One region of the Paenibacillus sp. FSL M7-1455 genome, then DNA from elsewhere that is predicted to be linked to it. Evidence: predicted binding sites of a transcription regulator. Region 1 holds the regulator's gene; each other region holds the start of a gene.
The links. The regulator Rex, encoded in region 1, represses fermentation and respiration genes when NADH is low (regulators of the CRP and FNR family bind a similar motif). The targets are predictions, from matches to a motif close to TTGTGAAATATTTCACAA.
Positions count from the first base shown of each region.

Region 2: the regulator Rex is predicted to act here: its motif matches at 7,346-7,363, upstream of NYE48_RS02675 (DUF1641 domain-containing protein).
Region 3: the regulator Rex is predicted to act here: its motif matches at 7,008-7,025, upstream of adhE (bifunctional acetaldehyde-CoA/alcohol dehydrogenase).

Region 1 covers NZ_JBBORO010000001.1:3,742,419-3,753,282, forward strand. The annotation lists gene NYE48_RS17140 (acetate kinase) at 1-904, opposite strand, end outside; gene NYE48_RS17145 (3-hydroxyacyl-CoA dehydrogenase family protein) at 901-1,773, opposite strand; gene NYE48_RS17150 (AAA family ATPase) at 1,921-3,423, opposite strand; gene NYE48_RS17155 (hypothetical protein) at 3,423-3,947, opposite strand; gene NYE48_RS17160 (cell wall elongation regulator TseB-like domain-containing protein) at 4,364-4,879, opposite strand; gene NYE48_RS17165 (amidohydrolase) at 4,904-6,214, opposite strand; gene NYE48_RS17170 (redox-sensing transcriptional repressor Rex) at 6,180-6,854, opposite strand; gene dinG (ATP-dependent DNA helicase DinG) at 6,915-9,767, opposite strand; gene NYE48_RS17180 (tetratricopeptide repeat protein) at 9,907-10,539, opposite strand; gene panD (aspartate 1-decarboxylase) at 10,657-10,864, opposite strand, start outside.
Region 2 covers NZ_JBBORO010000001.1:613,776-624,639, forward strand. The annotation lists gene NYE48_RS02645 (Type 1 glutamine amidotransferase-like domain-containing protein) at 1-373, shown strand, start outside; gene NYE48_RS02650 (amidase family protein) at 496-1,785, shown strand; gene NYE48_RS02655 (L-lactate dehydrogenase) at 2,060-3,022, opposite strand; gene NYE48_RS02660 (hypothetical protein) at 3,174-3,440, opposite strand; gene NYE48_RS02665 (FUSC family protein) at 3,645-5,417, shown strand; gene NYE48_RS02670 (NAD(P)/FAD-dependent oxidoreductase) at 5,494-6,672, opposite strand; gene NYE48_RS02675 (DUF1641 domain-containing protein) at 6,710-7,150, opposite strand; gene NYE48_RS02680 (CcdC family protein) at 7,620-8,156, opposite strand; gene NYE48_RS02685 (TetR/AcrR family transcriptional regulator) at 8,255-8,833, opposite strand; gene NYE48_RS02690 (MBL fold metallo-hydrolase) at 8,835-9,551, opposite strand; gene NYE48_RS02695 (RNA polymerase sigma factor) at 10,036-10,641, shown strand; gene NYE48_RS02700 (DUF4179 domain-containing protein) at 10,646-10,864, shown strand, end outside.
Region 3 covers NZ_JBBORO010000001.1:3,919,317-3,930,180, forward strand. The annotation lists gene NYE48_RS18110 (extracellular solute-binding protein) at 1-534, opposite strand, end outside; gene pflA (pyruvate formate-lyase-activating protein) at 743-1,480, opposite strand; gene pflB (formate C-acetyltransferase) at 1,548-3,809, opposite strand; gene adhE (bifunctional acetaldehyde-CoA/alcohol dehydrogenase) at 4,296-6,911, opposite strand; gene NYE48_RS18130 (Crp/Fnr family transcriptional regulator) at 7,140-7,856, shown strand; gene NYE48_RS18135 (hypothetical protein) at 8,316-9,233, shown strand; gene infC (translation initiation factor IF-3) at 9,372-9,845, opposite strand; gene NYE48_RS18145 (hypothetical protein) at 9,917-10,618, opposite strand; gene NYE48_RS18150 (hypothetical protein) at 10,766-10,864, opposite strand, start outside.

The DNA of each region.
Region 1 (10,864 bases):
ATGCCAGCTTCGAATTGGCGTCGCCGTTTTGCATCCCTTCGGTAATTTCCCGCATGTCGCTGCTGATGCCGGAAATCGCCAAAAGTCCGCTATGTTTGTTCAGCATCGAGTTGACCTCGTTGACCGTCAATTCTTCCTTGTTCATGACGAACGGCACGATCGCCGGGTCCAAATCGCCGCTGCGCGTGCCCATCATCAGGCCTTCAAGCGGCGTCATGCCCATCGAGGTATCGATGGAACGTCCGTTTTTCACGGCCGTGATGCTGGCTCCGTTGCCGATATGGCAGGTGATGATTTTCAGATCTTCGATTGGACGGCCCAGGAATTCCGCCGCGGCTTGGCTGACGTAATCATGCGACGTGCCGTGCGCGCCGTAGCGTCTTACTTTATGCTTTTTATAGAGCACTCTCGGAATGGCGTACAGGTACGCATGTTCCGGCATCGATTGATGGAAGGCGGTATCGAAGACGACAACCTGCGGAATGTTCGGCATGTTGGCTTCGGCGGCCTTGATCCCCATCATGGAAGCCGGGTTGTGAAGCGGCGCCAGGTCGAAGAGCTGGCGGATTTTGGACTTCACGTCGCTGTCCACGACCGCGGACTCGCCGAAATATTCGCCGCCGTGAACGACGCGGTGCCCGACCGCTTCGATTTCGTCGACCGAACCGATCACGCCGTGCTCAGGGCTTGTCAGCAGACCGAGCACTTTACGAATGGCCGTCGTATGCTCCAAAATTTCGCTCACTTCCGTCACGTCGGCCCGTCCCGCAGGTTTGTGCGTTACGATGGAGGAATCCATGCCGATCCGTTCCACCAGCCCTTTGGCCAGCACGGATTCGTCGGTCATGTCGTACAGCTGGTATTTAAGGGAAGAACTTCCCGCGTTAATGACTAAAATTTTCATACCCGGTCACCATCCTTGTCGTACTTGAAGAAGCCTTCGCCTGTTTTGACGCCCAAATGCCCCGCGCGCACCATCTTTTTAAGCACGATCGACGGACGGTATTTCAGCTCGCCGAATTCCCGGAACATCCGCTCCAGCGCCGCCAGGACGGAGTCGAGGCCGAAACGGTCGGCCATCTCCAGCGGTCCGTATTGGAACTGGTATCCGATGCGCATCGCGTCGTCGATGTCCTCGGGAGAAGCCACGCCTTCCTGGAGGATATGCAGCGCTTCGTTGATCATGAGGCAAATCATCCGGCTGGAAACGAAACCAGGGGATTCATAGACCATGATGCCTTTTTTATGGACGACTTCCTCAACGAAACGTTTGGTTTCCGTAAACGTCGTATCCGAAGTTTTCAAACCGCGGATAATTTCGACCAGGTCGACTTTGCTTACCGGATGGATGAAGTGCATGCCGATCACCCGCTCCGGATACATGGTCGAGCTGGCCAGCTCCGTCAGGCTGAGCGAAGACGTGTTGCTGGCAAGAATGATATGGCTAGGGCATACTTGGTCCAGCTGCGAGAACACGACGCGTTTGGCGTCCAGGTCTTCGGAGATCGTCTCGATGACCATGTCGCATGTGCCGAGCTCCGCAAGATGCACCACTTTATGAATTCTGCCCAAAATCAATTTTTTTTCTGCTTGGGTAATGGCCCATTTTTCGAGCTGTTTGTCCAAGCTGAGCTCGATCATGGAATACGAATAATCGAGTTTTTCCGGCGTTTTCTCCACGAGCAGCACGTCCAGGCCGCGCGTCGCCAGCATTTCGGCGATGCCTTGGCCCATCGTGCCCCCGCCGATTACGCCAATCTTTTTAAAGTACATGTTTCTCTTCCACCTTCCTATGGCCACTTGTTTGCGAATTTTCTATGTCGTACCCGTATCTTTAATGTAGGAGGGTACATGGTGACCCAAACTATAATAATAACTTAGCACAGAAAAAAAGTAAAAAAAAAGAACCAGCATCACAAATTATGCTGGTAATTGGGAATGTTCACGAAATAGTCGACGAAATTGGTCTCCGGACAGCGTTTCTTCCTTCAGCAGGATATCGAGCGACTGTTCGTAAATCGTCCGGCGTTCCTCCAGCATCGTCCGCGTCCGTTTCATGAGATCTTCCAAAATGGCATTGTTTTCTTTCATCAGCTCTTCTTTCGTCACCATGTCCAAATCGACGATGCCAAGGGACGTCAACCCGGATTTCATCATGGTTTGCACGATGTTCAGCGCCTGCTCGAAGTCGTTGCTCGAGCCGGTGCTGCGTCCGCCGTAGAAAATCTCCTCCGACGCGGCACCGCCAAGGGCGATCATAATTTGCTCCTCCAGGAACGTTTTCGTGTACAGATATTGTTCCTGGGTCGGATTATGCCGCACGTAACCAAGCGCTTTGCCGCGCGGGCTGAGCGCAACCTGGCTGACGCTTCCCGGACGGACAAGCTCTGCCATGATCGCGTGACCAAGCTCGTGAATCGCGACCCGTTTTTTCTCTTCGAGCGTCGATTCGCGGTCGGTGCGTTCGCCCATCATCACCTTGTCTATGGACATGGACAAATGTTTTTGTTCGATTTCTTTTAAGCCTTCGCGCATCGCGTAAATGGCCGCCTCGTTCATGACGCTCTCGAGCTGCGCCCCGGAAAAACCAAAGGATTCCTCGGCGATTTTCCCGAGGTCGACGCCCTCTTTAAGCGGCTTGTTTTTCGCATGCAGCCGGAGAATATGCTCGCGCCCCTTTTTATCGGGCAGGTCGACCTGGATATGCCGGTCGAAACGTCCCGGACGGAGCAGCGCGCTGTCGAGCATTTCCTTGCGGTTCGTTGCCGCGATAAGCAAAATTCTCGGACTGTCGGACGAATAAATCCCGTCCATTTCGGTCAGCAGCTGGTTCAGCGTCTGATCGTATTCGCGCTGCTGGCCGCCTTCGCGTTTGCCGCCGATCACGTCGATTTCATCAATGAAGATGATCGCGCTTTGTTTGTTTTCCTTCACGGCGCGGTTGCGCGCTTCGCGGAACAGCTCGCGCACGCGACCGGCGCCGACGCCGACGTACATTTCGACGAATTCGCTGCCGGACGAAGCCACGAATACGGAATCCGTATAATGCGCGGCCGCTTTCGCCATGAGCGTTTTCCCGGTTCCCGGAGGTCCCGTCAGCAGAATCCCTTTCAAAGGACGGATGCCGAGCTTTCGGATTTCTTCATGCTTGATCAAAAAGTCCAGCGCCTCCATCAGCTCCTGCTTCGCATGGTCCTGCCCGCCGATTTCTTCGAACGTCAGCTTCTTGGGCCCTCTTTTTTTGCGTTTGCGCTCCGCCCCGGCTCCTACGGCCAGTCCGCCGCGAACGCTCGCCATGAAAAGCAGCCCGCCGATCAGCAGCGCCGCAATGATCAACGGAATGATATTGACGCCGATATAAGCCAAAAATATGAGCAATACCGGAACGAAACCGACCAGCACCTCTTTGGTCCATCTTGGCATTATTCCCACACCCCTATCTTCGCGGGGTTCCGGGGCAGCACGATAAACTTGCTGGAATCGCCGTCGCTAAGGCTGATATACACGTTGTCCGTATCCATCTCCGTTTGGGTTTTGATGCCGGAATCTTTGGCCATTTGCTCCAGCTTGGCCGGAATTTCGGTATATTTCTTGTTGTCCATCGCTTCGGCGACGGAGAACATCGCGGAATTCCAGAAACGGTTCAGCTTCTCGGAGGAATGGTCCACGAAATCGAATTTCAGCTTGCGGTTGCCTACCACCGATTTTCCTTTGGTCGTAATTTGGTCTACAAGTCCCGATAAGTTCGTGTCAGGCTTCAAATCCAGTTTCAAATTGATCTGATTGCGGGTAATATCGAATTGGGCGTTGTTGACGCCTTTATAATTTTGAACGATTTTTTGCAGCGGCCCTTGCATCGTCGTCTGGCGATAAACGAACCATCCGCCGAACAGCACCGCCGCCGATATGACAACAGTAAGCGCAATTGGTATTGGACGCAGTTTCAAAACGTTGTCCTCCTCTCTTATTCTAAAAAATTATCTCTATCTGCTTAGATTGAATTAAAGCAAGTCACCTTCGAAAAACGAATTCCCCGTGGAATCGAAGAATGACATAAAAACTTTAATTCGTTCTATCTATATCATACGAAAAATAGACAACCGCGGCAAAGGAGCTCTAAGCAAAGCTTCTAAGTCACGGTCATTCCAAACTTTTTCAATCTGCATTCAACACGACGGTCACACCATTTTCAGAGAGTATATCTTTGAATCACAATATAGAGTATATCACATCGTATATACTAAATCGAAGGTAATGTGTGAAAGTATTTAAAATATTATCCTGCGCACGCCAAAGAACCCCATTTTCATGAGGTTCTTTTCCATTTATTAGCTAATGATTCGCATCAATGCGTTTAGGCGGATTAACGGTTAGGCAGCGTAAAAGGACCCCCGATGCTTTGGCCGTCGCTGAACCGGTAGAATTGATAATAATAATGATCCTTGGACCAGTAAAAAAGCTGCCATGCGTATTCGCCGTTGTACATCCCGGGCACGACCTTCAGCTTTTTGACGTCCGGAATTTCCTTCGTCGCTTTTTCCTTGATCTGATTTTCCGACATGCCGTTGGAGAGCAACTCTTCGTGCACCGCGCCCTCGCCCGGTTTCACTTTGCCGTTTTCGTCCATCGTCACCCACACCATGATCGGACGGTTGTCTTTGTCCAACCCTTCGATCGCCCAGCAGATCGTATCCCATACCGATTTTTGGGCTTCGGTCACCTTCACGAGGCTTGTCTCCTGTTTGGCCTTCAGAATGGCCGCCGTCTCTTGCGCGCGGATATCCTGCGTTACGTATATGTAATAACGGTAAAGCCCGAACACGATCAGCAGAAACGCGACGATGCCGAGAAAAATCCATTTCTTTTTGTTCTTTAGCATAAGTTCCCCTATCTTTGGCCGTTCTTACCGGGACAAGAGACCTTCGAACGCGGCTTGGGCTTCCCGGCGGATGCGCTCTTCGTCCATCGTCAGGCACGCGCCATGCTTCACGATCTGCTTGCCGTCCACCCACACGTGTTCGACGTCTTTGCCGCTAGCCGAGTAGATTGCATGGGAAATCAGATCGGTATGCGGGAGGAAATGGGCTTGGTCGGTATTCAGTGCGATAAAATCGGCTTTCATGCCCGGCGCAAGGGTACCGACGTCCTGCAGGAAAAGGGATTGCGCTCCGTATACCGTTCCCATTTTCAAGGCTTCGTAAGCCGGAACCGCCGTCGGGTCGCCGGACACCCCTTTATGGATGAGCGCCGCAAGACGCATTTCCTCGAACATGTCCAAATTGTTGTTGCTGGCCGCGCCGTCGGTGCCGAGCGAGACCGTTACGCCCGCTTTGAGCAGATCCGTCACGCGGGCCACGCCGCTCGCCAGCTTCAGGTTGCTGCCCGGATTGTGGGACACGGCCACGTTGTTGCGCGCCAATATGCCGATTTCTTCATCGGTTAAGTGAACGGCATGGGCGACCAGGGACGGTCTTGAAAATACGCCGAGCTTCTCCAAATGGGCGACCGGCCGCAAGCCGTAATCCCGAACGTTTTGCTCGACCTCGGCAATCGTTTCGGACATATGGGTATGCATCGGCAAATCCAGGTCAAACGCGGCCTGCACGAATTTCTCGATGAAATCCGGAGGACATGTATACGGCGCGTGCGGCGAAATCATCGTCGTGATCCGGCCGTCCGCCTTGCCGTTCCAATCCCGTGCGAACTGGATCGCCTCGTTCAGCTTGTGACGCTGAATGTCCTCGGAGCATAACCCGATGACGCCCCGCATGAGGGACGCGCGAATTCCCGACTCTTCGGTCACCTTTGCGACTTGGTCCATATGGTCATACATGTCCAGGAAGGTGGTCGTCCCGCCCTTGAGCATTTCCAGCACCGACAGCGCCGTTCCCCTATAGACGTCGGAAGAGGTAAACTTGGCTTCCATCGGCCACATTTTCTCCTGCAGCCAAATTTGCAGGGCCAGGTCGTCCCCGTACCCCCGCAGCAGCGACATCGCCGCATGCCCGTGCGTGTTGATCAGGCCGGGCATAAAAAACAGATGCGTGCCGTCGAATACGGGAACATCGTTTTCAAGCTCCGGCATTTCTTCCCCTATATAAGCGATGCGGTCGCCTTCGATGACCATGCAGCCCTGGATTACGGGCTTGTCTTGGTCAGGCACGGCAAAGCTGCCGTTTTTAATGATCCATTGGTTTGTCTTGTTCTCCGCCATCGGCTGAATCGTCCTTTCCGTTATTCAAATAATAAGCCAGGCTCAGCAGGTCCGTCGTGAAATCCGCCGCATGGATCCGGATGTTGGCCGGCGCCTTCAGAATGGTCGGCGCGAAGTTCAGGATCGCCTCGATCCCGGCGCCAATAAGCTGGTCGGCCACGTTCTGGGCCTCGACGGCGGGCACCGTAATGATGCCGATCCGGATATTCCGGTTTTTGATCGTATCCGTGATCTCTTCCATCGGCTGCACCGTCAGCGTATTGATTTTTTTGCCGATTTTTTTCGGATTTTCGTCGAAGACCGCCACGATTTTAATGTTTTCGCGCAGGTAAAAGTTGTAGTTGGAAAGCGCCTGTCCCAGGTTGCCGGCGCCCACCAGCACCGCGTTGATCTGCTGATCCAGGTTCAGGATGTGGCGGATCTTTTCAATCAGGTACGAAACGTCGTATCCGATCCCTTTCCGGCCGAAATCACCGAAATACGCCAGATCCTTGCGGATTTGTGCCGGGTTCAGGTCCAGTCGCTGACCAAGCTCCTGGGAGGAAACCGTCGCTACCTCCCGCTTGTGCAAATCATTCAAATAACGTAAATATACAGGCAATCTGCGGACGACCGCTTCGGAAATTTTCTCCGATTTCATGCATGTTCCCCCTATTTAACAGCTTAAATTCTATCGTTCGATCCTATGAAAAGGGTCGTATTAACCTTCTTGAAGCCATTCAGATATACGGGGAACCATTTTTTCCGTATTCATATGCTCCATCTTTGGCCCCGGCAAGGAATAGAGAAAATATTTCCCGTAGTAAGACTCGATTACGCGCGTATCGTATACGATGACGATTCCGCGGTCATTCGCCGTACGAACCAAGCGGCCGAAGCCCTGCTTAAAGCGGATGACCGCCTGCGGCACGGAAAGCTTCATGAACGGATTTTTCTTCTGGCGCTGCAAAAGTTCGGCTTTCGCTTCGTTCAGCGGGTGATTCGGCGGCTGGAACGGAAGCCTTACGATCGCCAGGCAGGTCAACGCTTCGCCGGGGATATCGACTCCCTCCCAGAAGCTGCTCGTACCGAGCAGCACCGAAGCGCTGCTGTCTTGAAACCGGCGAATGAGCTTGGTGCGGCTGCCGCTGTCCACGCCTTGGCCGAGCACGGTGATATCGCTGCCCGCAAGGGCGTTTTTCAGCGGTTCGTGCACCTGCCGGAGCATCCGGTACGAGGTGAACAGCACCAGCATTCGGCCATGGGTTGCGATCGCCGCGTCGGCCAGGGACCGCACGAGCGTGTCCACGAACACCGGATCGCCGACGCTTCCTTTTACGCTCGGGAAATCCCGCGGAATGACCAGCAACGCCTGGTCGCGGTATTTGAACGGGGAAGGAAGCTGCACGGATACCAGCCTGCCGCTCTCCTGGTCTTCCTGCAGACCAAGATTATCGATCATGTATTGGAAGGACTTGTCGACCGACAACGTAGCCGACGTTAATATAACGCTTTTCTTTTTATCGAAAAACAACTCCTTGAGCTGTTTGCTGACGTCTACCGGAACCGCATACAGCTGAAGCGATTTGCTGCGGAAATGGCTGCTTGCCTCCATCCAATAAACGACGGTGGCATCGTCCAGATTCATGAACGCCCGCAGATCGTCGCGTTCGGCAGCCAGATCCTTGAACAGGCCGCTAAGATCCGTTATCAGGCTGTCCGCGCTGTAATCGTCTTCGTTTTCCTTGTATTCGGCCAGCATTTTTTCGCCGCGGCGGACGATTTCGCTCATTTTCACATGGATCTGGTTCTCCATCGCCTTCAGTGTTTCCCATTCCTGCGGCCATTTCGACGGCTGGAGCCTCAGCACATATTGCCCGGATTCTCCCGGCGCGGCGTCATTCCTTTCCGGCATCAGGGCGAAAAGGGATTCGCTGAGCTTGTCCCAAGTTTCCTTGACGTCGACCAAATCTTCGCTGATGCGATCGATCGCCGCGATCCAGTCGCCGGCCCGCTCCTGCCCGGACGACTGCAGTTGTTGGCGGAGGGCGATAAGCTGTCCGCTCCGCGAATCTTTGTACAGACGCGTAAGGGTGTGGACGACGCTGAAATATTTCATGTGCAGCCCCAGATGTTTGCCGGCAACGTCCTCCAAATGATGGGCTTCGTCAATGACGAGGCGCTCATAGGACGGCAGCAGCTGATGACCCGCTTTAACGTCCGTGAACAGCTTGGAGTGGTTCGTAATGACGACGTCGGCGATGCCCGCTTCATGTTTCGCGCGGTGATAATAACATTTGCGGAACCACGGGCAGGCGCGGCCCAGGCAGGAATCCGAATCGCTGCTCACCGTTTCCCAGAAGTCGCCGCCCCTTCCCCCGAGATTCAGCTCCTCGTCGTCGCCGTTTTCGGTTTGCGCAAGCCATACGATCATCTGCGCAGCGGTAATCGTATCTTCCTTGGGATTAAAAAAGTCTCTTCTGTTTATTTTATGTTCAAATTTTCTCAAACACAAATAATGTTGTCTTCCCTTAAAGACCGCCGCCTTGAAAGGGAACGGCACAACCTGCGTCAACAATGGCACGTCGCGCTCCCGCAGCTGCTCCTGAAGGTTGATCGTGTGCGTGCTGATCATCACCTTTTGCTGCTGCTTGACGCTTTGGTAAATGGAAGGAATAAGGTATCCCAGCGATTTGCCGGTACCCGTTCCCGCCTCGATCAGCAGATGCTTGTCCTCGTTCAGCGCGTTCATCACCTGATCGAACATGATCGTTTGCGGTTCGCGCTCCTCGTATTGGGGCATAATAGCCTTAAGACGATTTTGAATTTCGCCCAAATATTCCTTGAACTCCACCCCGGCGAGAGGGTTGTCGTCCCCTTCGTCCCGCGGCGGTTTCATTTCCGTCCAGTCTTCGACGGCCAGGGCAAACTGGCGGTAAAACGTATGGCTGTTCAGGTCCTGAATCGGCTCCTGTTCCTTTTCCTGGCACAAGCCGTCAAAAAACCATCCCAAATCGCTGTCTTCGTCGGCAAACAGTTCGGTGAGCCGCTGCAGCGTGATGAGAGGCAAGTCCCTGAGTTCTGACAGGCATTTCAAAAATACATAAGCCGTCGCCAATGCATCGCTGTCCGCCTGATGGGGCCGGTCATGCTGGATGCCGAAATGCGACGTGACCTGGCCCAATTGGTAGGAAGTCAGGGACGGAAAGCATATTTTAAGAAAATCCAACGTGTCGAGAATGCGCCCGGAAAACGGGAGATATCCGGAGCTGTCCAGCGCGTTTTGCAAAAAATTGAAGTCGAACGCGACGTTATGCCCGACCAGGACGACGTCGTCCAGCATCGGCACAAGCTCCATCAGCATCTCTTCCAGCGGCGGCGCATCCGCCACATCCTCTTCCGTTATACCGGTCAGCCCCGTAATAAACGGCGGGATTTCCACCGTCGGTTTGACGTAGGAACCGTACACGCGGGATATCGTCAAATCTTCTTCTATGATGGCAAGTCCAACTTGAATGATCTCATCGGCGGACTGGTTGCCTGTTGTCTCAAAATCCAGTACGGCAAATTTCATGATCAAAATTAATCCTTTCATTCCAGTCTCAATTACCAGCATAACAGAAGATTTCACATTTGAAAATTAAAGGGCAGCAAAAAGGCGATGCACAAGGCGCTACCCGGAGCGCATGATGCATCGGCCTTTTTGCTGCTTTCTACATCATCGATATGAGCTGGCTGCCGTATTGAAGCTGGCCGCGGTTCTGCTGGCACACCTTCAAATTGATCAGCGGATCGGGCAGCGTCGGATCGCACTGCAACGCAATGGTAAAAAACTCCTGGGCTTTGCTTGTTGCTCCATGCTTCACGGCAATGCATCCCAAAGCATTGTAAATCATCGCTTTCAGCTTTTGGCTGTTGGCGAGCGGCAAAATCCATTGGAAATGTTTTTGGGCCGCTTCCGTTTCGTCCAGGTGCAAATGGGACATGGCCAGATACATCCGGGCCAAAAGGCTGTCGGGATATTGACGGATGACTTGGGCAAACTGCTGCGCGGCTTGGCGGTACATCAACAACCTGAAATACCCCTGCCCGCGCACGAATGCGTTCATTTCCAATTCGGGCGAGCTCTGATCTGAAAACAAGGTGGCAGGCACCTCGACATGCTGGCGGAATTCCCCCATTTTTTCCTCAAAAGATAACCATTCATCAATAATGCCGTCGCTCATCGTCTTCAGCATATTCCATTGTTGGATCAACTGATGTTTCTGGGTTTCCTCCGCCGTCGGGTAATGTTTCATGATTTCATCTAACATGTGGTTCATTTCCGCGAAAACATGCTGGAACATCGCTGCATCCCACCCTTAAACTAAAAATGAAATCAGTGCGGTCACCTGCATTCATTTTTTGTTGAACGGGCTGTTTTCATTCTCCGCGGAGCCTGCCATTCCTTGTCTTCATAAACGTTAGATGATGGTTGCGTGCACTTCCTTGCTCATCGTTGTCAGCGGCCGATTGGACTCGTTGACGAACACCACTCTCGGCTTATGGTTTTTGATCTCCTCATCGGACATCATGGCATAGGACATAATAATGACCGTATCCCCCGGTTGCACCAGGCGTGCCGCCGCCCCGTTGAGGCAGATGACGCCGCTCCCGCGCGGACCCGGGATC
Region 2 (10,864 bases), 3.1 Mb from region 1:
TCGGCAGGCGTGGGAGCAGGGCGTCGTGCTGGCGGGCCTCAGCGCAGGTTCCATGTGCTGGTATGAAGAGGGAGTCAACTGCGATGATGACGGGCAGGCGAACGTTGTCCAAGGATTGGGTCTTATCCCCGGGAGCCACAGTCCGCATTACGACTCGGAGCCGGAGTACAGGCGGGGGTATCATGAGCTGCTGCGCAGCGGCCGAATCCGCGCAGGCGTCGGCGTAAGCGATGGAGCGGGCATTCATTATATCGGCTGCAGAATTCACCGGGTCGTCGGTTCGCGGCGGGATGCCCGGATCTACGGGGTCGAAGCCTTTGACGGCAAAGTCGCGGAAACGGAGATGATTCCCGAATATTTGGGAACGCTTTAAGACGGGGCGTTATGCAAAATACGACAGGCCAATCTGAAAGATCAGCGCCAATTATACATAGGGAGTGGGTTTCTCGTGTTGGATGAAGCCATGCTCTACTTAAAACCCGGGGGTGAGGACAAATGGAAAATCCGCTGAATATCGAGGAATGGATCGTGGAGCTGGATATCCGCAGCATGCAAGCTGCAATGGAATCGGGCGAAACCACCTCCGAAGAAATCGTCAAAGCCTATCTGAAACGGATTGAGCGCTACGACGGCAAGCTGAAATCCATCATAGAAGTGAATCCGGCTGCCGTGAGGATCGCAAGGGAGCTCGATGACGAACGTTACGAAAAAGGAACCCGGGGGCCGCTCCATGGCATCCCCCTGCTCTTAAAGGATAACATCGATACCCGCGACGCGTTGCATACCAGCTCCGGCTCGGGCGCAGCCGTGGCGGCAAACCTGGCGGCCGCGGCGATCGGCACGGAAACGTCCGGGTCGATCATCAGCCCGGCCAGCCAGCAAATGCTGGTCGGCATCAAGCCGACGGTCGGGCTGGTCAGCCGTTCGGGCATCATTCCGATCACGCACACGCAGGATACGGCCGGACCGATGGCCCGAACCGTCGCCGATGCCGCGATCCTGCTGGGGGCCATGACCGGAATAGATGAGCGGGACCCGGCCACGCAGGCAAGCGCAGGCCGGTTTTTGCAGGATTATACGCCATTTCTTGACGCTTCCTCCTTAAAGCAGGCGCGCATCGGCATTCCGAGGCATTATTTCCGTGACCTGGATCCGGCCCGAAAGGCCGTCCTCGAAGCGGCGATCGAAGCGCTGCGCAGGGAAGGGGCAACGATCATCGATCCGGTAGAGCTCCCTTGTCAGGATGCGTCCTGGAACGGAAACGTGCTGGTCTACGAATTCAAAAAGGGCGTCAACGATTATCTCGCGCAGCTTCCTGAAAGCATTCCCGTTCATACGCTGGCCGAAGTGATCGCGTTCAACAACGGGCACGCCGACCGGTGCCTGAAATACGGGCAGGACCTGCTGGAGAAATGCGAAGCGACCAGCGGGACCCTAACCGAACCGGAATATTTGGAGACGCTCCGTTACAATCAGGAGATGTCGCGGGCTAAGGGAATCGATTACGCGCTTGAAACTTACCGTCTTGACGCGTTACTGTTCCTCGGCTGCGACGAAGGGGACGATATCGCGGCCAGAGCTGGCTACCCGGCGATGACGGTGCCGGGAGGTTACGCGGAGGACGGCGTCATCGCTCCGGGAGGCTACATCACCCAAGGCCCCGTCGGAATAACGTTTGTCGGAACCGCGTTCAGCGAACCGACGCTGATCAAGATTGCCTATGGATACGAGCAGGCGACCCGACACCGCGTACCGCCGGATATGAGCAGGCTGGAGGAGCAGTAACAGCCTCATCGTTCGGATCATCGCCGGCCCTGCAAGCGGAAAGGGGATTTCTTCGGAACACGCTGGTTGCAGCTCCGCCGCACTTGGAACAGAAGGGTCGCGAGATTCCGCGAAGGCCGTACCGGATTCGAATCGCTTGATCTTCCGGCCGATGAAAAAGGAGCCGTTCCCCCGCCCATCCGGATGCCGGAAAGCGGGGGAGGCTCCTTTTATTATTTGTGTTCACGCAAGCTGCGAACGAGGATGATGGCCGTGACGGCAACGGATGGTTAACTTAACGTATAGGCTCGAGATGGAGACCTTCCAAATTGCGGCGGATCAGGGCGCAGGAATCCTCGAACCGCTTCCGTTCGTCTTCGCTTAACTTAAGCTCCAGCAGTTCCTGAATGCCGTCGCTGCTAATGATGGCCGGAACCCCGGCGCACACGCCGTGTTCGCCGTACTCCCCGTCGAGTATGGCGGATACGGCGATGATTTTATGTTCGTCGTTCAGGACGGCACGGGTAATATGGGCGATGGCGCTGCCGATCCCGAAATGGGTCGATCCCTTCCGCGTGAAAATTTCCCACCCGGCATCCTTCGTTTTGCGCGCGATATCGTTCAAATCGACATGCTTGAAACGTTCCGGGTGCTGCTCCAAAATATCGAGGATCGGCTTGCCGCCGATCGTGACGTGCGACCATGCGACGAATTGCGATTCGCCGTGTTCGCCCAACGCATACCCGCTGACGCTGCGCGGATCGATGGAAAAGACGTCCGAGAGCAGCGTTTTGAGCCGCGAAGTATCGATGGAAGTGCCCGTACCGATGACGCGGTGGCGCGGAAAACCGGTAAGCTTCCAAATCATGTACGTAACGAGATCCACCGGATTGGCGGCCGTGATGAAGATCCCCTGAAAACCGCTCTCCACGATCGGCGTCACGATTTGACGCGTAATTTCGGCGGCTTCGGCCAGGACGTCCATCCGGTTTTGCCCCGGCTTCGGATTGGCGCCGGCCGTCAGGATGACGACGTCGACGTCGGCGCAGTCCGCATAGGTTCCTGCGTACACGGTCGTCCGCGTATGCGTAAAATCGATGCAATGCGACAAGTCCAGCGCCTGGGCAAGTGCCCGGTCGTATGTGCGGTCGATCATCATGATCTCGTCGCAGATGGATTGGTTGATCATCGCGTAAGCGCAGCTGGATCCGACCATGCCGGAGCCTACGACGGCAACTCTTCTTCTTTTGCGTTTCATGTTTCATTCGCTCCTTCAACCCTATTGTACACGAGATTGTGATAAAAATCCCATAATCGGCCGCTTCGGCGGAATTCGGCCCATTACGGCCCTAAACCGATAAAAACCGGCAGCGCGGCGGCTTCCGGTGAGAGTCCTTTTGGAGCTTCGTTCAGGGGGCAGGAGGACTCCAGGGCCGCCGGATCCAAATGCCTGGCCGCAGCCTTAAAAAAAGACCCCGACAGCGTAAATATCTGCATAAATGCGTCCCGATGGAGCTCCCCAAAATCGCGATCGTTTCGTGTCCGTTGATCCGTCTGAGCCCGGCATACAGGGCGGTGCTGAACATCACGTCAACGATGACGAACTTTGCCAGATCCGCGCGCGTAAATACCCAGACCTGAAACTCCTTTTGGTGAATCCCCGCAAGCTTTCGCATGCCGCCCTCCTTCCCTTTCGCCATAAATCCCTCGCTTTTTTAGGATATATCAAAGCAAAACGTTTGAGAACACGCGGACAAGATCGAATTTTGTTCGGCGGTCATACTTTCTTCGTCCCATGGCCATATTGAAAATAATAGCAAGCTGCTTTTTATGTAAAGCATGGTAGGTCCTGCATTCGGCAGAGAAGGGAAGAAATCGGCATGAGTCCGCAAAAGCACCACACGTCCTTGATCCATTCCATCGTCCGCCAGGCGCTGGAATTCAAAAAAGCTCCGCTGCCGTGGGGCAGGGCGGTCGGCGCCGGCATCAGCCTGGGCCTGCCCTCGCTGATCGGCCTGCTCGCGGGGCGTTTCGATTACGGCCTGCTGGCGGGAACGGGCGGTTTTACCTATCTGTATGCATCGAACGAGCCGTATTTCATCCGGTCGAGAAAGCTTGCCTTTGTGATGCTGGGCATCGCCTTTTCGGTGTTTTGCGGTTCGCTGCTGTCGACGTATCCGGTGCTTTCCGGGTTAGTGATGGGGCTGATCGGAGCGGTCGTGACCTTCGTGTTCGGCGCGCTGAAATTTAAGGGGCCGGCAGCGCTTTTTTTCGTATTGAGCTTTGCGATTGCTTCCGGTACGCCGCATAACCCGTCCGAAGCGGCCATCCGGGGGACGCTGGTCCTGTTGGGCGGAGCGCTGGCTTGGCTGATCGCGATGGCCGGCTGGCTGACCCGTCCGCACGGCCCCGAAATGCAGGCCATACGCCGGATATATGCCCAATTGGCCAATATGATGGAAGCCGTCGGTACCCGCGATTACGAAAAGGCGAGGCATGAGACGTTGATCGCCATGGTGGAGGGGGAGCCGATGTTTGCGGTGAGAAGGCATGTTTGGAAGGAAACGGAGCTGATTCGCCGGCTGGAGAGACTGTTTAACCAGGCCCATGTCATCTACCAGGAGACGGATACATGGCAGCTGCAAAGAAAGGAACCCCCTCCTGACACTGTAAGCAGCGTCGTCCGCAGCGTTTCGGGGCTGGGGACCGAAACGGGGAAGCTTCGGACGGAGGGATTGATGGTTCCGGACGATGCGCAGTCCCATGCCCTGCTGCAATCGGTGCTCGGGTTGTCCGCGATTCTGGAAGGGGTCCCGGATGGCCGACGGGAGGGAGAAAGAATGACCGGGACGCCGCTCCAAAGCATTTTTCTTGAGGCCTTCGACAAAAATTCGCTCGTATTTCTGCTCTCGCTCCGGTTCGGCATCATTTTGGCGTTTGCCGCTTTGGCCGCCCATGCCTTTAACTTGAACCGGTCGTATTGGGTTCCGCTCTCCTGCGCTGCGGTCATGCTGGGTTCCACCGTCATTGCCACGTTCCACCGGGCCATTCAGCGCTCGCTGGGGACGATGATCGGCATATTGGCGGCAAGCGCGATTTTGTGGGCGCACCCGCAAGGCATCGTCATTTCGCTTGCGATCATGCTGTTTTCGTTTTTTGCCGAGCTGCTGATCGTCCGGAATTACACGCTGACGATGATGTTCGTGACGCCGAATGCGCTTCTGATGGCGGCGGCAGGTTCCCATATCGAACATGTGGGGTATTTTGCGGGGACGCGCATGGCGGACGTCGTGACCGGGAGCTTGATCGGCTTGGCAGGGGTGCTCATCCTTGGCAGAACATCCGCATCAAGCCGGATTCCGTACTTGATGGGCAGGGCGATCCGCAGCCAATCGCAGCTTTTGGCCGTCCTCTTTACGGGACAGATCGAAACGGGCCTGCCGGTGGAAAGCCGCGAACAGCGGTCCATGAAAACCCATCTGGCCAACCTGACGACCGTTTACGCCACGGCGCTGGGCGAACTCCCGCGGAACGAGAAGGAGCTGCAGCGGCTCCTGCCGATTCCGGAGCTGCCCGGGCTTGAGGGCATCCCGAAAGTCCGCCACGATCTGTTATGGATGCAGGCCGCGCTTGAAAAAAGCCTGGCATCGTAAAAAAAACAGGGTATCCCCGGTCGCCAAGACCGTGAGGATACCCTGTTTGCCGCTTCAAGCGGTCGTCGGTATGAGATTAGTAAGCCAGCGTGTACAATGCTTTGATGTGGGAGAGGTAACGGATGTTACTTGCTTCCTTCATCAGCGTTGCCGGCAAACCTTTCAGCGAAATGTTGTTTTCGCCGATGGTTGCAACGGCGTCTTTGCGGCCCAGGCTGGCCAGCGTACCGGAGTTTACCGGAGCAAACGTTTCGAACGCCTTGTCGTTCAGGAACGCATACAGGTTGTAGCCGATCAGCTCGCCCATTTGCCACGCGATTTGCGCGGTTGGAGGGTAAGGACGTCCGGTTTCGTCGAAGTATACGGCACTGTCGCCGGCAACGAATACGTCTTTATGGGACGTGGATTGCAGGAACTCGTTGACGGTTGCGCGTCCGCGGTTGACCTCCAGGCCGGATTCGCCGACAAGCGGGTTGCCTTGCACGCCGCCGGTCCATACGAAGGTGTTGGTGACGATTTTTTGGCCGTCTTTCAGGTCGACCACGTTGCCTTCCACGTTCGTTACAGGCAGTCCGGTCAAGAACGTTACGCCGCGGTTTTCAAGGCTTTGGGTCGCGCGCTCGATCAGATGGTCAGGAAGCACAGGCAAAATTTTAGGGCCGGCTTCAACGAGCATCAATTTGATTTCGCTGCGGTCAATGCCGTATTTTTTGGTCAGGTTTGGCAGGATGTCGGCGATTTCGCCCACGAGTTCGACGCCGGTCAAACCGCCGCCGCCGATCAGGATCGTTGCGTCAGCCGGATCTTTGGATTGGGAGTAAGCTTGGATGCGTTCTTCGATATGGCGGTGGATGCGTTTGGCATCGTCAGCGGATTTGAGCACCATGCTGTATTTGTCGAGTCCAGGAATGCCGAAGTAAGCGGTGATGCTGCCGAGGCCGACGACAAGCGCGTCGTAAGTCAGCTTGGAACCGTCCGAAAGCTTCACTTCCTTGTTGTCTACGGAGAAAGACTCGACCTTGGCGATTTTCAGATCGATGTCTTTGCCTTTGAACAGCTTTTCAAGCGGCATGGCGATCGCCTTTTCTTCGATGCTGCCCGCAGCCAGGCGGTGAAGCTCGGTAATGATTTGGTGAGTCGGATATTGGTTCACCACGGTCACGCGCGCTTGGTCTTTGTTCATGTATTTGCGAACGGTCAGCGCGGAGAGGAGTCCGCCATATCCTGCACCCAAAATGACAATATGTTTTGACATAGTTTTTCCTCCGTCCTTACCTAAATATTAAAGTGGATTATTTTTGTTCTTTGGCGTTTTCAGCAGAGACTTGGAGATACGCGTTCACGAAACGGAACATTTTTTGCGCTTGAGGGTCTTTCAGCATTTTGAGCAGGCCAAAAAGACCGATCACTTCTTGACTGCTTTCTGCGCGGTCTTTTGCTTCGATCACGTTTGCGGCGACGGATTTCACCGATTTGATGACCGGGGTGGCCATCTCTTGAATGGCTCCGACGGTGTCGCTTTTCAGCGTTTTATCCGTAGCGACGGCTTGTGCGAAATCGTAAGACTTTGTCAATACATTCACAAGCTCGGTCAGCTTTGGAAGATGGTTGACCAGTGTGGTCAAAGACTCCTGAACCTCGGGCTTGAGCAGCTGGTCCAGCAAATCGTGTTGATCTTGGCTGACAGGCGCATTCGCTTGTTCAGTCTTTGCATCAGTAATAGTTTCCGACATGTCCATTTCTCCTTTGCGTAAGCAGCAGTGCTTAATTTTATTTTAAAAAGGGCTAATAGACCCTTTTTGGGCAGAGGGGTCTAGAAGCAACAGACCTTCCTCAAGTGAAAAAGGCCGCAATCTAACTCATCATTACCTATGTTAACATAATGTTCACCAAAAGGATAATGAGGCATTTCAAGCCTTACGCACAAATTGTGAAGTTTTACACAAGTATACGTCTTCTTGGTCCGAATCTCTCTGTTTTCCTCCATTTTTGTGCGCAAATTGTGATAAATTCAACAAAGTGTCGCTGAACGGATGAAACATGTTGCCACTTTTTGTCCTTCTCCCCTAGGTTCTGCATTTCCATAATGCAATATACCTTTGAATGCAGCAAGATGCAAGGGGAAGGGGCTCCGTCCCGAATAAAAAAACGCCTTCTGCGGCGGGCCGCGGAAGACGGTGAAAGGATGCGTAAATATCGTTGTTATTTTGCATTCGTCGAGGTCGGGGGTTCCGGGGACAGCGGGGGGCTTTGCAGTTCGCCCGACGCTTCAATGGAGCGGTATTGTTTCAGCATGAACACTCTCCAGCGGACGATCATGCCGAACGCCAGCAAGAAAAACAGGGCGCCGGACTGCGGAATCGAAACATACTCGTCGATCACCTGATGAAGCACGGTACGGACGATCAGCAGAACGAACAAGATGACCACGAAGCTTTTGGAACGTCTGGCGAACACCTGGCCCTCCGATACCTCGAATTTGGTGCTGCGAATGAGCGGATATGAAAATATGAACCAGCCGACAAGGAAGGCGGCCAACGCCCAGAGCCACGGAACCCGGACTTGCGGCGCCACGAACATCAGGAAGCCGGTGGCCATGCCTAGCGGCGGAATAATGATTTTTTTGATCGTTACCGGTCTGTTGCTGGCCTTCAAGCGGACAAAAATGACCAGAAGAGCCATCAATAAAGCCCCTACGGTGGATCCGATTTGAAGATATGAGGGACTGATATGAGCCACGTTCAAGACTCCTCTCTTCTTAATGATATAATTAATCACGTATAACTATATTATATCACACCCGGCAAGAAGTAAACTTGAACGCCATATGACATTCCTTACTTATGGATCGGCTTTTTGCTCGTGTGCAGCCCTTCCAAAAAAGCCCGCAAAACGTATTCCACGCTTTCATCCACCTTCAGGTCCATTTGAAACCCTCCGTGCTGCTCAAGCGACGCAAACCCGTGCAAAAGGCTGCGCAGGCCGCGGATCGCGTGCAGCGTTTCCGTTTCGCCGAGCCCGTAAGGCTCCATAATCCGCAAAAAGAGGTTCAACAGCTCCTGTTTCGCCGATTCCAGCTCTTCGTGCCGCTGCGTGTTTACCTTATAAAAGGCTTCGTACAACCCGGGGCGGGAACGTGCGAACCGGAGGTAAGCGCCGCATAAGCTGAGGATCGCATCGTCGCCCGTTTTGCCGATAACCGCGTCCCGCGTCGTTTCGACGAGCAAGCGGATGCAGTGAACGGTCAGCGCGGCCCGCAAATCGGGAAGGCCGTTCACGTGGTTATACAGGGAAGGCGAACGCACCTTCAGCTTTTGCGCAAGCGCAGCCAAGGTCAGCGAATCCAGTCCGGATTCGTCGGCGATTTCGGCAGCGGCAACGAGGAGGGTGTGACGGTCGAGGCCCATTTTCGCCATCTTATTTCACCTCCCGAAAAGCGGCTTCGGCCCGCAGAATGGCCTGGTTCATGGCAGCGGCGGGCTGCTCCAGCATCCGGCCGTGGCCGACGGCCAGCCAGGACGGCTTCAGGCCGGCCAGGCGGCGGGCGCTTGCCAATGCGGCTTCTTTATTCCAGGTCGCCATCGCGGGGAAAGGGAAAAGCGGCCGCGTGTCGCCGGATACGGCCATGCCGCCCCGGATTTGGAACGCGTCGCCGGCGATCAGGACGCCGCTCCGGGTATCGTAGAAGGCCATATGGCCGGGCGTGTGCCCCGGAGAGGCGATGGCCAGGAGGGAACCGGTCCGATCCCCGTCCGCCAGGAGGCGATCCGGTTTCGTACGGACTTTTTGCGGGACGTCCCCCTTGATCGGCGTTTGCGGTTCTCCCGCTTCCAGGGCGCGGCTGCCGGCCAAAAGGGCTTGATCCCGGCGCGATATAAGCACTTCGGCGTTCGGGAGGGCTTCCTTTAATCCGTCCAAAGCCCCGACATGGTCTCCATGCGCATGGGTGAGCAAAATGCGGGTAATCGGTTTGCCGAGCGAATCCGCGGCGTTGAGAATCCCCTTCAGGCTGAACGGCATGCCGGCGTCGATCAGGGTCAGGCCGTCCGCTTCTTCGACGAGATACACGTTGACGGGGAACAGGCGGGGCAAAAAGGAAAGCTGGGTGACTTGATGAACGGTCGCTTTTTTCATGAAAATCATCCTCCCATACGCTAAAACTAATCTTATTAGCATTATAACTAATGACATTAGTTTTGGCAATCATTTATTTTCCAAAATCTACCCATTTTTTGTTAAGGCATCTTCAACGTTCGATTCCGGACGCTCTCCGGGCACAACGTTATAGTTGGGCGAATGCGTTTCACGCCAAGGCTGCTTGGCGGAAAGCCGCTGCTCGGATGTTTGCAGAATTCTCTTTCAAAAAAGCGTTTTTAAAAGGACAAAATCATACTATAATGGGAATTGTAAACCCTTTCATATGTCTAATCTGATTTGGGCCCTTCATTCGGAGGGCTCCTTTTTTTCGGGGTTCCCCGCAGAAGCGCCCGAACCGGCTTGCAGCCCGGGTCCGCTTGACGGGGACTTTTTGCATAAAAAGCGAGAGGAAAAACCCGCCTCCTTCGTCTACTAGATATGTAAAATGGTCAGAGGAAGAGAGAGTCAGGGGAGGATCGTTATGATAGACCCGTCACGGGACGCTGCGCTGGTCAAACAGGTGCTTGCCGGACATAAGGACAGCTTTGCGCAGCTGGTCGATACGCATAAAAACAAAATATACGGTTTGCTTCTGGGCATGGGGGCAAGCCCGCAGGACGCCCAGGATTATACGCAGGAAGCTTTTCTGAAGGCTTACCGCAAGCTGGCAAGCTTCAGGGAAGACTCCAGCTTCGCCTCATGGCTGTACACGATTGCCGTGAACGTCATGCGGGACGCGATGCGGAAAAAAAAAGACCTGCTGGCGGATGACGGCGTCCTTGGCGAGGGAAGGCACCATGCCGAAACGCCGGAATTAGCCTTTCTGCGCAAGGAGACCGGCGGAGAAGTGCAGCAGCTCATCAACCAACTGCCCGAAAAATACCGCATCGTGCTGCTGCTGCGATATACGAACGAGCTCAGTTACGAAGAAATCGCCGGGATTGCCGGCATTAAAGTAAACCAGGTGCGGAACCGGCTTCACCGAGCCAAGAAGTCCTTATGCAAAATGGTCAAGGATAAGGAGGGGATAAAGCATGAAATGCTGGAATCTGTCTCAGACAAGAGAATTCATTCGGTCTGGAAATAACGCAATGGATGAAGAGGCGCGCCTCCATATGCAAACTTGTCCGGAGTGCCGTTTGCTGCTGCAGCTGGCGGAAGAGGGGGAAAAGGCGTGGGAAGAGCTGCTCTTTCGCAAGGCATTGCCCGACGGGTTCACGGAGCGGGTGATGGCGTCTTTGGCCGACATTGAAATCGAAGACGGGGACGGATCCATGGAGCATGGGCATCCGGCATCTTTTCGGCGCAAG
Region 3 (10,864 bases), 180 kb from region 1:
GAAATAGGCCTTGTTGTAATAAAAACCTTCGCCCGATCCGCCGATGGGCAGGCCGTACACCCTTCCCTCGTACGTAAAGGCGTCCAGCGAAGAAAATTTGTCCTTGATGCCCAATTCTTCGATGATGGGCGTCAAATCCAGCAGCTTCCCCTGTTTGGCGTACATCGCGGAATCGGGGCTGCCGAACAGGTCGAAAATATCGGGAGGATTGCCTGCCGCCATCTCGCCGCGAAGTTTTTCCTTGCGGTTCACGTCGGAATCGACGCCGTCCAGCCTGAAGGTCAGCCCATCGACTTCGGCCTCCACCTTTTTGACCACGTCGTTCAGGATGGCAAACCGTTTCTCTTTGTCTTTGCCGACCTGGGTGTGACGGAGCGTCAGATCGAAGGGTTCGGCCTTTTTTTCGGTTTTGGCCCCCTTGCCGTTGGATGCGTTTTCATTCGCGGGCGAGCTTCCGTTCTCGCAGGCCGTCAACACGAATGAAGCAGCGAAGCACAGCGATATCAAAAGAATCAAGCTTCTCTTGACCTTCATCGTTGATCCCCCTTAAATCTCTCAATTCTCATTATAAGAATGAGTATACATCAAGGTTAGTGCAACAATCTGCTATTTTGGGGATAAAAATCTCTACTGGGCTTGAAATTTCGCAAAAATGCTCCCTCCTCGAATGCCTTGCCCCCGGCAGAAATCGAACAAAGAGCCCTTTTCTTTTGCAGAAAAGAGCTCTTCAGGTCCGGCCCGGTTAACCGGTTCCGGTTTGCTTGCGCCCCGCTTCGATCAAGCGGTAGGCCCGCTCGACCTCATCGTCGGTAGGGCTCGGGACGCCATGCAAAGGATAAGTTTTGCCAAGCTCCTCCCATTTGTAGACGCCCATCTGGTGGTAAGGAAGGATTTCGAACTTTTCGACGCCGCGGAGCGTGCCGATGAAACGGCCGAGCCGGAGCAAATCCTCCTCGTCGTCGTGGATGCCGGGAACGTATACATGCCTGATCCACATGCTGCGCCCGTGCTCCGACAGCCACTTCGCCGTCTGCAGCGTTCGTTCGTTGGATTTGCCCGTCAGCCGGATATGCTTGGCGTCATCGATATGCTTGATGTCCAGCAACACCAGGTCCGTGACGTCCAGCAGCCGGCGGATTCGCTCCGCTTCGTTAAATCCGTTGCTGTCCAGCGCGGTGTGCAGGTTCCAGCGTTTTTTCGCTTCCTGAAACAGTTCCGCCACAAAATGCGACTGCAGCGTAGGTTCGCCGCCGGAAACCGTGAGGCCGCCTCCGGATGCCCGGTAATACGGCAAATACGGCTCGATTTCGGACAACGCTTCTTCCACCGTCATTTCTTTGCCGCCGTCCAGCGCCCACGTATCCGGGTTATGGCAATATTGGCATTTCAGCAGGCAGCCTTGCATGAAAAGAACAAAGCGGATGCCCGGCCCGTCGACGGTCCCGAAGGTTTCCATGGAGTGGATATGTCCCTTGATCATTGAAGTCACCCTTTCCGCATCCGCTATCGGTTCCGGCAGGCCCGGAGCCCGCCTGTTATCCCGTTTCTTACATGGATCCGTGGAACGTGCGGTTGATCACGTCAAGCTGCTGCTCCCGGGTCAGCTTCACGAAGTTGACGGCGTAACCCGACACGCGAATCGTCAGCTGCGGATAATTTTCCGGATGTTCCATCGCGTCGATGAGCTGCTCGCGGTCGAATACGTTGACGTTCAAATGATGCGCCTTGCTGCCGAAATATCCGTCAAGCATCGATACGAGGTTCGATTTGCGGGTCTCCGGCTCTTTGCCGAGCGCTTTCGGCACGATGGAAAACGTGTTGGAGATGCCGTCCAGGCTTTCCTCGTAAGGCAGTTTGGCTACCGAGCTGAGGGAAGCGAGCGCCCCTTTTTTGTCCCGTCCGTGCATCGGATTGGCGCCAGGCGCAAACGGCTCGCCCGCTTTGCGGCCGTCCGGCGTCGTTCCGGTTTTTTTGCCGTATACGACGTTCGACGTGATGGTGAGAATCGATTGGGTCGGCAGCGCGTTCCGGTACGCTTTATGTTTGCGGATCATGCTCATGAACGTTTCCACCAGCCAGACGGCGATTTGGTCCACCCGGTCGTCGTTGTTGCCGTAGCATGGGTATTCCCCTTCGATTTCGAAATCGACGGCGATGCCCTGTTCGTTGCGGACCGGCCGGACCTTGGCGTGTTTGATCGCGCTCAGCGAATCGGCCGCCACGGACAACCCTGCGATGCCGCAGGCCATCGTACGGAGGATGTCCCGGTCGTGCAGCGCCATCTCGATGCGTTCGTAGCAATATTTGTCATGCATGTAATGGATGACGTTCAGCGAGTTCATGTACAGTTTTGCCAGCCATTCCATCATCGGCTTCAGCCGTTTGACCACTTCGTCGTACGAGAGGACCTCGGAGGTGATCGCCGGATATTCCGGTCCGACCTGCGCGCCGGACTTTTCGTCGACGCCGCCGTTGATGGCGTACAGCAAACATTTCGCCAGGTTGGCCCGCGCCCCGAAAAACTGCATTTGCTTGCCGATCCGCATCGCGGATACGCAGCAGGCGATTCCGTAGTCGTCGCCGTAGATCGGGCGCATCAGATCGTCGTTTTCATATTGGATGGAGCTGGTCTCGATCGATACCTTCGCGCAATATTTTTTGAAGGCTTCCGGCAGCTTCTCCGACCATAATACCGTCAGGTTCGGTTCGGGCGCGGGTCCCAAATTGTACAGCGTATGCAGGAAACGGAAGCTGTTTTTCGTCACCCGGGTTTGGCCGTTGACCGACATCCCGCCGATCGATTCCGTCACCCAGGTCGGGTCGCCGCTGAACAGCTCGTTGTAGTCCGGCGTCCGGAGGAATTTCACGATGCGAAGCTTCATGACGAAATGGTCGACGAGCTCCTGCGCCTGCGTTTCGGTCAGCGTGCCTTCCTCCAGATCCCGTTCGATGTAAATATCGAGGAACGAAGATACGCGGCCAAGCGACATCGCGGCGCCGTTTTGCTCCTTGATGGCAGCCAAATAACCGAAATACAGCCACTGGAAAGCTTCTTTGGCGTTTTGCGCCGGTTTGGAAATGTCGTATCCGTGCATTTCGGCCATCCGCTTCAGCTCGCCGAGGGCGCGAATTTGTTCGGACAATTCCTCCCGCAGGCGAATGACGTCTTCTTCCATGGCGTCCACCTCAAGCTCGAGCAGCTCCTGTTTTTTCTGCGCAACGAGGAAATCGACGCCGTACAAGGCAACGCGGCGGTAGTCGCCGATAATCCGGCCGCGGCCGTAAGCATCGGGCAAGCCCGTGATGATGCCCGCTTTGCGCGCAGCCCGCATCTCGGTCGTGTATGCGTCAAAGACGCCCTGGTTATGGGTTTTGCGGATGTTCGTGAATAGGTCGATCAGCTCTTGCGGAAGTTCAAACCCGTACGCTTTGCATGCATCCACCATCATGCGGATGCCGCCGAACGGCTGAATGGACCGCTTGAACGGAGCGTCGGTCTGGACGCCGACGATTTGCTCCTTGTCTTTGTCCAAATATCCCGGCCCGTGGGACAGGATCGTGGAAGGCGTATGGACGTCGACGTCCAGAACGCCGCCGTTTTCCCTTTCCTTTTTCGTCAGATCGGAGACGATCTTCCACAGCTCGGTCGTATCGTCCGTCGGCCCCTGCAAAAATCCCTCGTCCCCCAGGTACGGGCGGATATTCCGCTCGATAAAGTCGTTGACGTTGACTTTGCGCGTCCAGTTCCCTTTTTTGAATCCCCGCCAGCCCGTTGGCATGGTTTGTACGTCTTGTTCCAGCACAGACATTGGAATCCCTCCGTTTTTGAGGATGTAAATGCCGCATCGATGGATATTTTTTGTGATTTATTTCACTTAGTTGAAAATTTGATCTTGCTATTGTCTTGCTCCATCTGATCCTGCTTTTATGCTGCTTGCTCTCCTCGATGCGGCGGTCTTGCTTCAGGATTTTGCAGCATCCGATGGCAGCCGCTTCCGGGTACATTTTATGGAACGAAACGATTTCGCTTCCATAAATCAAATCGCGGACCGAAAGTCGTTTTTTCGGATGTTTGACAAAATCCCCGTTTACAAGTCCAGTGTAAAAAACTTCCGGCAAAACGGCTGTGATAAACATCACTTTGCAGGCGGTCTTCCTAAGGGGAAGGTCGATTTCACGCGCCTGCAAAGGATGCGGTCCGCATTGGGCGGCAGCCTGTTCGGGGATAGGCGGGCGGCGCGGTCGTCAAGCAAATACGTCACGCTTCCCCGATCCGCCGCCGGCTCCCGCTTCGCTTATTCTTCGAACCGCCCGTAAAACGCGTTCCGGTAAATGTCCGCCAGCTCCGATACGAGCGGCAGCTTCGGATTCGCCGTCGTGCATTGGTCCTCGAAGGCGCGGTCCGCCAAATAATCGACCTTTGCTTCGAACGCTTTGGCGTCAAATCCGAGCTCCTGGAACGATTCCTCAATGCCAAGCGCCTTGTTCAACTTCCGTATGGCCTGAATCAGGCTGTTTACGCCTTCCTCCGTCGTGCGGGCAGGCAATCCCAAAATGCGAGCGATTTCCGCGTACCGCTCGTCGGCGACGAAATGCGAATATTTCGGGAACGACGCGAACTTGCTCGGTTTTTTCGCGTTGTAGCGGATGACGTGCGGCATCAGGATCGCATTGGTCCGGCCGTGGGCCGTATGGTATTCCCCGCCCCATTTATGCGCCAGGCTGTGGTTGATGCCCAGGAACGCGTTGGCGAAAGCCATGCCGGCCAGCGTCGAGGCATTGTGCATTTTCTCCCGGGCGATCTTGTCGCCGGTCAGCGCGGACTTTTCAAGGTACTGGAAGACGAGCTGGATCGCTTTGATCGCCAGGCCGTCCGTATAATCGCTAGCCATCACCGAGACATACGCTTCGATCGCATGCGTGAGCACGTCCATGCCCGTATCGGCCACCGCCGTTTTCGGCAGCGTGTACACGAACTCCGGATCGACGATCGCGACGTCCGGCGTCAACTCGTAGTCCGCAAGCGGGTATTTCGTGTTTCCTTGGTTTTTGTCCGTGATGACGGCAAACGAGGTGACTTCCGATCCCGTGCCCGAGGTCGTCGGAATGGCGACGAATTTGGCCTTTTGCCCGAGGCGCGGATATTTGTAGATCCGTTTGCGGATGTCCATGAACTTCTGCTTCAGGTTCGAAAAATCGGTGTCCGGATATTCGTAGAACAGCCACATCGCTTTGGCCGCGTCCATCGGCGAGCCCCCGCCGAGCGCGATGATGCAGTCCGGCTGGAACCGTCTCATCATCTCGGTGCCCCTGTCCACCGTCGTCGTCGACGGATCGGGCTCCACTTCCGAAAACACTTCGATAACGACCGGATTTTGGCGCTGGCGCAGGAAATATTCGACCCTTTCGACATATCCCAGCTTCACCATCATCTCGTCGGTCACGATCGCGATCCGGCTGATGTCCGGCATCTTGGCCAAATATTGCGTTGCCCCTTTTTCAAAATAAATTTTATCCGGTACTTTGAACCATTGCATATTCACGGTACGGCGCGCCACCCTTTTAATGTTGATGAGATTGACCGCGGTGACGTTCGAAGACGTCGAATTCCGGCCGTACGACCCGCAGCCGAGCGTCAGCGAAGGCAGGTTCGTGTTGTAAATGTCCCCAATCGCCCCGTGGGTCGACGGCGAATTGACGATGATCCGTCCGGTCTGCAGCCGGTCCGCGAACGCCGATATCACTTCCTCGTTATGCGAGTGAATGACCGACGAGTGTCCCATGCCGCCGAACGCGACGACCTCCGCCGCACGCCGGATGCCCTCCTCCGCGTTTTTGACTTTGTAGCAGGCCAGCACCGGGCTGAGTTTTTCCGCGGACAGCGGGTACTTCGGACCGACGCCTTCGATTTCGGCCACCAAAATTTTAGTGCCTGCCGGCACGCTAAAACCGCATGTTTCCGCGATCTTCACGGCGGATTGGCCGACGATGGCCGGGTTAACCGCGCATTTTTCGAGGTTGATCGCGCCAGCCGTCAGCTTAGCGGTTTCTTCCTTATTGACGAAGTAGCAGCCGTTTGCGATCATTTTCTTTTTGACGGCCTCAAAAATCGGTTCCTCGATGATGACCGCCTGCTCCGATGCGCAAATCATCCCGTTGTCGAACGACTTGGACAAAATGAGGTCGGTGACCGCCTGGTCGATATCCGCCGATTTTTCGATGAAGCAAGGCACGTTGCCCGGACCGACCCCAAGAGCCGGTTTGCCGCAGCTGTAGGCGGCGCGCACCATGCCCGAACCTCCCGTCGCCAAAATGAGCGCCACGTCGGGATGGTTCATCAGCGCGTTCGTTTTGTCCATGCTCGGCTCTTCGATCCACTGGATGCAGCCGGCCGGGGCTCCGTGCTTTACCGCCGCCTCCAGCATGATTTTCGCCGCTTCGCGGCTGCACTGCTGCGCCGACGGGTGGAAGCCGAAAATGATCGGGTTGCGGGTTTTGATCGAAATCAGCGCCTTAAACATCGTCGTGGACGTCGGGTTGGTCACCGGCGTGATCCCCATGATGATGCCGACGGGTTCGGCGATTTTTTGATAGCTTTCATACGGGTTATCCTCGATGACGCCTACCGTTTTTTCATATTTGATGCTGTGGTAAATGTATTCGGTGGAAAACATGTTTTTGGTGATTTTGTCTTCATATACGCCTCTGCCGGTTTCGTCGACGGCCATCCGGGCCAGCCGCATATGCTGGTCGAGCCCCGCCAGGGCCATCGCCTGAACGACCTCGTCCACCTGCTCCTGCGTCATGTCCATGAAACTTTGCTGCGCCTCGTTGGCTCTGTCGATCAGAGTCTGGATATACGCTTCCGGCGCCGGTTTCGGTGTTGCTGCGGGTTCTTTTTTAACAGCCATGTCTCTCATCCTTCCGGGGTTTTTTGAAAACTTTTCTCTCTGGCCCGATCATAACAAAACCGGGTAAGGCCCGGAGGTGATGTTTTTCACACGGTAAAGTGAAAATAATCACAAATTCGGAATTTCGACACTTTTTCGGGCTTCAAAACCCCCAAAAACCAAATTTTTCAGGTTATAATTTACTTAAAATTTATTTTAAAAATGAAAGAGATAAAGGGGATAACGAGTATGAGCAACCAACTGAACGTGATCGAAACCCGCGGGAATGCAAGCTGCTTCTCGGAACAAAACCTGGATCGGCTGATGGCTGTCATGCATGACCGTACCGTACCCGAAGGCTCCCATCTGTTTTGGGAAGGCGACAGCTCGGATAAGCTTTATTACGTCAAAAGCGGTCGCGTCCAGCTGACCAAATCCACGGATGAAGGCAAAGAGCTGATATTGTACATGTACCAGGCGGGGGACATCGTTGGCCATGCCGACCCCTTTTTCAGCCATAAGCAAACCTATACCGCCGAAGTGATGGAAGAAAGCGTCGTCGGCGTCATCGACCACAAAGACCTGGAATCGCTGATCTGCCAGCACTGCGACTTTGCGCTCGATTTCATGAAATGGATGGGCATCCATCACCGGCTGACCCAGACGAAATTCCGCGATCTGATGATGTACGGCAAGCCGGGCGCGCTCTGCTCGACGCTGATCCGGCTCAGCAACACGTACGGCGAAGAGCGTGGCGACGGCATTTTGATCAACAAAAAAATCACCCATACGGATCTTTCCAACATGATCGGTTCGACGCGCGAAAGCGTCAACCGCCTGCTCGGCGATCTCCGCAAAAAAAACGCAATCGAGTATGAAAACGGCCTGATCGTCATCAAAGATCTTGAAATGCTGCAGGATATTTGCCATTGCGAGCTGTGCCCGAAAGAAATTTGCCGCATTTGACCGGCAGGCGGCCGCCGATATCCGCGATACGTCATCTCCAAGCTTCCGGGACCGCGTCGGGTCTCCGGAGGCTTTTCCATATGCAAAACGACCCATATGTCTCCTAACTGAATCATGTCTGAGCCTGTTTAGCTTCCTTTCCTCAAAACGGCTAAATATGTCATCACAAGGGCTCCTCATCCCCGTTTTTAATCCTAAAGACCTATAAATCTTTCAGATAAAAGAACCGATGAACATCATGTTGCGCATTTCTTAAGTCTTATTTTACTTGCGCATATCTTCCTACAACATCAACCGATCATCGTTCGGCGCCTGAAGGACCGGAGAACCGAATCTGCCCCGGAAGGACTATCCCGCAGGTTCCGGCGCTGAACTTACAGGCCCGAATCCTCTTATCCCTTCAAAAACGAAAGGAAACATCGAGGATTGGGCCTACAGGTCGGATAAGGAGTGAATAACATGATGGCAGAAACATGGATTCGGCGGATTTTGATGGTCATTACCTTCATAGGTTCGATGGCATCGGGTACGGCGCAAAGCACGGCTTTGTCGTCTCCTCCCGGAATCGCTCCGGAGGCTGCGGCGCAGCCGATGCACCAAAAAGCCACCTGGCTGTGGACTACCGACTGGATCCGGCGGGACCCGCGGGAGGTGTTGTCGTTTTTCGGCGAACATGGCGTGAACCTCGTTTATTTGCAAGTGAACCCCGACATCCCCGCCTCTGATTATCAGAGATTCATCAAGCAAGCGGCCGGCCTCGGCATCGAAGTGGATGCGCTGGGCGGCGCCCCGGAATGGGGACTTGCGTGGAAGCGGCAAGAGATCGCGGATTTTGTGGCCTGGGTGCAAACTTACCAACAAGCGGCGGAAGCTGGCGAACGATTTCGCGGCATTCACGTCGACATCGAACCTCATCTGCTTCCGGAGTGGAAAACAAACCGCCCCGACGTCATCAAGCAGTGGGAAAGCAACGTGCAATACCTTCGAACCGAAGCGGACCGCATGAAGCTGCCGCTTTCAGCCGATATCCCGTTCTGGCTCGGCAACGGCACGGCTTCGGACGGCAAGACGCCGCTCGACCGCTTTATGATCGGGCAGTTCGACTCGGTCACGGTCATGTCTTACCGCGACACGGCCCAAGCCATCGCCGGCATCGCCGAAGACACGTTCAAGGAGGCAGCCGCCCTCGGCAAAACGGCCTTGGCCGCCGTCGAAACCAACCCCAGCCGCGAAGGCGATTTCCTGACGTTCCATGAGGAAGGAGCCGACGCGATGAACGAGCAGATCGCCAAACTTCACGACATGATTAAAAACCATCCTTCCTACGCCGGCATCGCCGTTCACGATTTCGACGGCTGGCGGGAGATGAAACAATAATAAAAGGGATGTGCGCCGGTTTTCGTTCCCGCTTGCGTACATCCCTTTTTATGAAGGCATTTCTTTTGACGACCCTTTGTCCGGTCCGACGTTTCGGCCATGAACAACTGGGCGCGAACCCTTTGCGGGTAACCCGTTTTAGCGCGGATTGAGCTGCACGGAAGCCTGTTTTCCGCTCAGCTGGATTCCCGACGTTTTGGTTCCCGCCTCCTTCAGATCCGTGATCAGCTGCTCCAGAAGCTCCTTCGCGGCCGCCCCTTCCTTGCCTTTGATCCGGATGACGAACAGAACGGCATTGCCGGACTTCAACGTTTTTTCCGCCTGCCGCAGCTTCGTTTCGTAGTCATGCTCTTCGATCTGGGGCGTCAGCCGGATCTCTTTGACCTTCATCCCGCGTTCCGCCGCTTTCGCCTGCTGTTTTTCCCTTTTGGCGTCTCCCGCCCCGATCAGCTTGCACGGGGGAGGACTGCTCATCAAAGAGGTGCAGACCAAGTCGACTTTAAGCTTTTTGGCCATGGCCAGCGCTTCGGAGGTAGGCATAATGCCGAGGGGTTCTCCGTTTAGCCCCGTCAGCTCCACCTCCGTCGCCTTGATTTTTTCGTTCATCAGCATGTTCGCAACACCCCCGTCCCACGTTTATGTATTTGTTGCAGCACCGACCGGACGCGCCGATGAAGCCGCCGCTAGGCCCGGTCCAGCTTGATTTCCACTTCGTCCCGCGGCGACAGCTTCATGTCGAAACCGTCCTCGGCAAGTTCCTTGCCGTTGACTTTGATCACCCATTTTTCCACCGATTTGGATACGTAGCCCTTCACGGAATGAACCATCCGTTTGTTGACCGTCAGTTCGACGAAATCGGTCCCCATCAGCATGTCGCGCACATTTTCGTTTTCGGCGTACGGCAGGATGTACGTATGTGAAATCGACGGCTGTATGGTTCCGCCGTTGATTTTCAGCACGGAATATTTGACTTCCTTCGCTTTGGGATCCGTCGGTTCGATGGAAATGCCAAGCTCGTCGTTTTCCTTGAGCACCGTATCCAGCTTGTCCTTTCCAAGCTTTTTGTCGTTGAGCTCGATCCCCCACGCGAAGGCCGAAGACAGCGAAACCTGGCTGATCGAAAGGATGCTTCCGTCCTCCGCGAAGGTCACGATCCCGCTTTTTTTCAAGCATTCCCGGATCGAGATTCCCTGCTCCAAATATTTTTCGATGTCGCGGATCGTGTCCGGAGAGAAAAAATCGTCTTTTTCGGAAATCAATATCGGCGAAAAGCCTTCTCCGGATGCCACGCCCGCCAAATCTTTGGATTTGCTGCCATCGCATCCCGCCAGGATCACCGACAGGACGGCGATGAAAACGATTGCCTTTTTGAAGCTGTTCCCCATTCCGGGCACCACCTTTGTTTATTCATTGCATGGTGCAATTAACGTTGGCTTCTATGAACCAAAATAGAGTCCTCATCCTGAGAACTCTATTTTAACATAGTCAAGCGATCGTTTTCGACAGGGGCTAGACAGGTTTAGACCAAAAATTCAATGGATCAGCGCCTGCATGAACGTTCTCGTCCCATCCGTATTTTTCAAATAAGGCCCTAAACCGAGGAAATGGCCGCGGTCGACATAAACGCCCGT